DNA from 2 places in the Mesorhizobium sp. M1365 genome. Region 1 is predicted to be linked to the other one. Evidence: riboswitches for the same ligand, from Rfam matches in the RefSeq annotation. Region 1 holds a riboswitch; the other holds the start of a gene.
The links. Region 1 has a riboswitch for thiamine pyrophosphate ahead of thiB (thiamine ABC transporter substrate binding subunit). Riboswitches for the same ligand answer to the same signal wherever they lie in the genome.
Positions count from the first base shown of each region.

Region 2: another riboswitch for thiamine pyrophosphate. It lies ahead of thiC (phosphomethylpyrimidine synthase ThiC); the one in region 1 lies ahead of thiB (thiamine ABC transporter substrate binding subunit).

Region 1 is NZ_JAMYLG010000002.1:164,047-166,243, reverse strand. It holds gene thiB (thiamine ABC transporter substrate binding subunit) at 70-1,083, opposite strand; TPP riboswitch at 1,127-1,241, opposite strand; gene NKH04_RS02900 (thiamine diphosphokinase) at 1,369-2,013, shown strand; gene NKH04_RS02895 (ABC-F family ATP-binding cassette domain-containing protein) at 2,029-2,197, shown strand, end outside.
Region 2 is NZ_JAMYLG010000004.1:291,443-293,639, forward strand. It holds gene thiC (phosphomethylpyrimidine synthase ThiC) at 1-1,020, opposite strand, end outside; TPP riboswitch at 1,125-1,241, opposite strand; gene NKH04_RS07545 (Fic family protein) at 1,423-2,197, opposite strand, start outside.

The DNA.
Region 1 (2,197 bases):
CTTGAGGGGGAGATGGCCGGCAGGCCGGAGGGGGGTGGCTTGGCGCAAACATCCGACGAGGCTTGAGCCCTACCTGCTCATCGCCGCAAGCCACTCATCGACCCAGGCCTTGCGGTTGGCCGCGACGTCTTCCGGGCTGAACAGCAAGGTCTTGGTCGGCTTGACCAGCTTGTCGAACGCCGGGTTGAGCGGCTTGTCGGTTTTGCCGGCCGGGAACATCCAGTTGGTTTCGGGAATGACATCCTGGAATTTCGGTCCGGTCATGAAGGCAATGAACTTTTCCGCCAGCGGGTTCTTCGCGCCCTTGGTGGTGATCCCCGCAACCTCGATCTGCAGATATTCGCCCTCCTCGAAGGACGCCGCCTGGTAGCGCTCGGTGTTTTCGGCGACCATGTGGTAGGCCGGCGAGGTCGTGTAGGACAGCACCATCGGCGCCTCGCCCTTGGTGAACAGGCCGTAGGCCTCGCTCCAGCCCGGCGTTACCGTCAGCACCTTCGCCTTGAGTTTGGCCCAGGCTTCCGGCGCCTTGTCGCCATAGACCGACTTGACCCACAGCAGCAGGCCAAGGCCCGGCGTCGAGGTGCGCGGATCCTGGATGACGATCTTCTCTCCGGCATCGCCCTCGACCAATTCCCTGAGGCTCTTCGGCGGGCTCTTCAGTTTTTCGGTGTCGTAGACGACGGCGAAATAGCCATAGTCGAACGGCACGAAAATATCGTCGCTCCAGCCGCCCGGTACATTGACGCCCGAGACGGCGCCGTGCGGCGAAAACAGGCCGGTTGCCTTGGCGTCGGCGGTTAAGTTGGTATCGAGGCCAAGTACGATATCGGCCTTGGTCGCGGCGCCTTCCAGCTTCACACGGTTGAGCAGCGCCACGCCGTCGGCGACCGAGACGAATTCGACGACGCAGCTGCATTCGACCTCGAAGGCCTTCTTCACCGCCGGTCCCGGACCCCAATCGGCGGTGAAGCTTTCATAGGTATAGACCGTCAGTCTATCCTGTGCCGATGCCTGCCCCGGCAGGGCGACCGCGGATGCCGCAAGCAGGACAATTGAGACAAGAGAGTGGAAAAAACTGCGCATCGGCGCCTCCTTCGTTCGCGTTGAAAGGAATTGAGGCGTCGGGCTGTCCGAAACGTCTAATCCCTCCGCCGGTACAAACCGGATCAGGTTCAGCGGGTTGGCAGTCTTGCCTCTCAGCCGGTCCGCGAAAATCGCGTCCGGCACCCCGTTAGAGCGTTGCGACACATAGGCCCGGCCGAAGTGCTGCGCAAGCGGAAGTTTGCCGGGCATCCAAAGCCCAGCCTTCCGTTTCGTCTGCCGTTTCATCTTCCGTTTCCGGGGCAGGGCTGGTAAGGGCCACGAGATATGAGCACATTCACCATCCTGCTTGGCGGCGATCTCATCCGCACACCGCTGCTCGACCGCCAGGTCGAAGGCTCGCGCGTCATCGCCGCCGACGCCGGCATCGGTCATGCCCGCATGCTGGGCCTGAGGCCGGAACTCTGGGTCGGCGATTTCGATTCCGTGCCTGCCGAGTTGCCGGAGGATCTGGCCGCCGTGCCACGGCAGGTATTTCCTGCCGAAAAAGACAAGACCGACGGTGAACTCGCTATCGCCGCCGCGCTCGAACGCGGTGCGACAAGCCTTGTGCTCGCAGGCGCCTTCGGCGGCAAACGTACCGACCACATCTTCCTGCATCTGGCGCTGAGCGTCCGGCTGGCGGAAGGCGGAACGGAAGTGCTTTTGACCAGCGGCGCACAGGAAGGCATTCCTTTGCTGCCTGGAAAGACTGGCTTCGACTATGCCGACGGCACGCTGTTTTCGGTGCTCGGCTTCTCCGATCTCGCCGGCCTGACAGTCACCGGCGCCAAATGGCCGCTCGACCATGTCGAGGTTGCGTTCGGCTCGTCGCTGACCATTTCCAACGAGGTCAGGGGCCGGCTGGAAATCGCGCTGGCCAGCGGCCGGGCGCTGCTGCTCGCGCATCCCTACCCTCTTCCGGAAAGCTGAGCCCAGAAAGCTGATATGGCGCCGCCGCTTCTCAATCTCGACGGGATAAAGCTGACCTTTGGCGGCACGCCGTTGCTCGACGGTGCCGCCCTGACGGCCTCGGCTGGCGACAAGATCGCCCTGGTCGGCCGCAACGGCTCTGGTAAGTCGACGCTCCTCAAGATCGCCGCCGGGCTGATCGAAC
Region 2 (2,197 bases), on a different contig from region 1:
GTGATGGTGCAGGCACCATTTTGCCATGATCGAGCCACCGCGCGAGACGATACCCGTGACCCGGTCAACGGTCAGCGGGATGTAATGCAGCCGCACGCCGGCGTGGATGGTGAAATAGTCAACGCCTTGCTCGGCCTGCTCGATCAACGTGTCGCGGTAGACCTCCCAGGTCAGGTCCTCGGCGATGCCACCAACCTTTTCGAGCGCCTGGTAGAGCGGCACCGTGCCGATCGGCACCGGCGAGTTGCGCACGATCCATTCGCGGATGTTGTGGATGTTGCGGCCGGTCGACAGATCCATCACCGTGTCGGCGCCCCAGCGGATCGCCCACACCATCTTTTCGACCTCTTCAGCCATCGACGATGTGACGGCGGAGTTACCGATATTGGCGTTGATCTTGACCAGGAAATTGCGGCCGATGATCATCGGTTCGCTCTCGGGATGATTGATGTTGGCGGGAATGATCGCGCGTCCGCGCGCCACCTCGTGGCGGACGAATTCAGGCGTGACGAAGTCGGGGATCGCCGCGCCGAAGGCCTCGCCGTCGCGCTCAAGCTTGCCGTGCAGGATCTCGCGACCAAGGTTCTCGCGGATGGCGACGAACTCCATTTCGGGCGTGATGATGCCAGCGCGCGCATAGGCAAGCTGTGTCACCGCCTTGCCGGTCTGGGCCCGGAGTGGCCGGTTGCGGACTGGAAATTCCGGTGTTAGGCGCTCGCCTGCCGCAAACCCATTGTCTTCTGGCCGGACGTGGCGGCCGTCATAGGCTTCGACATCGCCGCGCGCGGTGACCCATTCATGGCGAAGCCGTGCAAGGCCGTTTTCGATGCTGGTTTCGACAGTCGGGTCGGTATAGGGGCCGGACGGATCGTAAGCGGTCACCGGCGGCTCGCCTGCCGTCGGATGGACGGAGATTTCGCGCATCGGCACCCTGAGCTGCGGGTGGATGGTACCGGATTTGTGGATTTTGCGTGAGGCAGGCAGCGGTCCCGTCGAGACGGCGGGGGTGAGGGCATTCATCTTGAGGCTCCTTTGCTCGTTGCATTGGAGACCCAGTTCTGTGCCGGAAGGATGAAAAGACGCTTCTGTCGACCTGCCGAAACAGGACCTCGGGCGTAAACTCCCGCAAAGCGCTTGCACCGTCCCTACGCCAGTATGAACTGGATCAGGTTCAACGGGTCACTGCGCCGCGAAAGCCAGCAGTATCTCAGCCCCTTGCCGGGACTCCCCTGGTGAATGCGTGAGGTTGGACGGGACCGCTCCGGTTTGTCAAGCGCGTTCTGGCCGCGGCTGATCGGCGGCCGGTCAGACCGTGCGGAAAAAATCGTGCATGTCTCGGCGACAAGTCAAGCATCGGAGATGAAGGCAGGGACAAGGGAATCGCAAACCGTCGGACTAAAATCGATCCTGATGATCACACCTTCAATGGGCACCAAAGGTTTGCGCGTAGATCGCCTCGATTCTTCCTGCCTCGTCACTGGTCAGCGCGGCGAATTCCTTCTCGCGCGCGCGGTTCGATAGATGGCCATCATTCTGGTGAAGAAAACGGAAGAGCAGATCGGTCAACCGCTCGGGCATGTCGATAAAGGCGTCCACCTGCTGCCGGAACTGATCGTAGCGCTGCAGAAATGCGGTTTCCTCGGGAAGGTCCCGTTCGATCGTCCGCTGAACGCAAGCATAGAGGAATTCGGCGTGCGGGGTTGCATCGAAGAACCGGTAGAAATCACCGGTGTCATTCAGCACCCGGACGTTGAATTGCGGCGTCGGTTCCCATTCCACCAACGGCAGAAGGCGCTGCGAATAGCTCTCGAGCACGCCCCTGTACTCGTTGATCTGGTCCAGGATCGCGGCCGAGACGGGAAAGACCACTCCCGGCGGATTGAAGCCGCGCATGGCAAGGACGTGGTGGATTAGGTAGCGGTGAATGCGGCCGTTTCCGTCCTCGAACGGGTGAATATAGACAAAGCCGAAGGCGAGGATTGCGGCGGCTACGACTGCATCAAGCTTTTGCGCGGGGCCCTGATCGAACGCCGCCATTCCATCGATTAGCCGCGGCAGGTCCTCGGGCCGAGCGCTGATGTGATCGGGCAAGGGCGTACCGTTGTCTCGATCATGCTCACCGACGAAACCTCCTTCTTTTCGGAAGCCAAGGTTTACGAAACGAGCGTCACCAAGTACAATTCTTTGCAGACGCAGC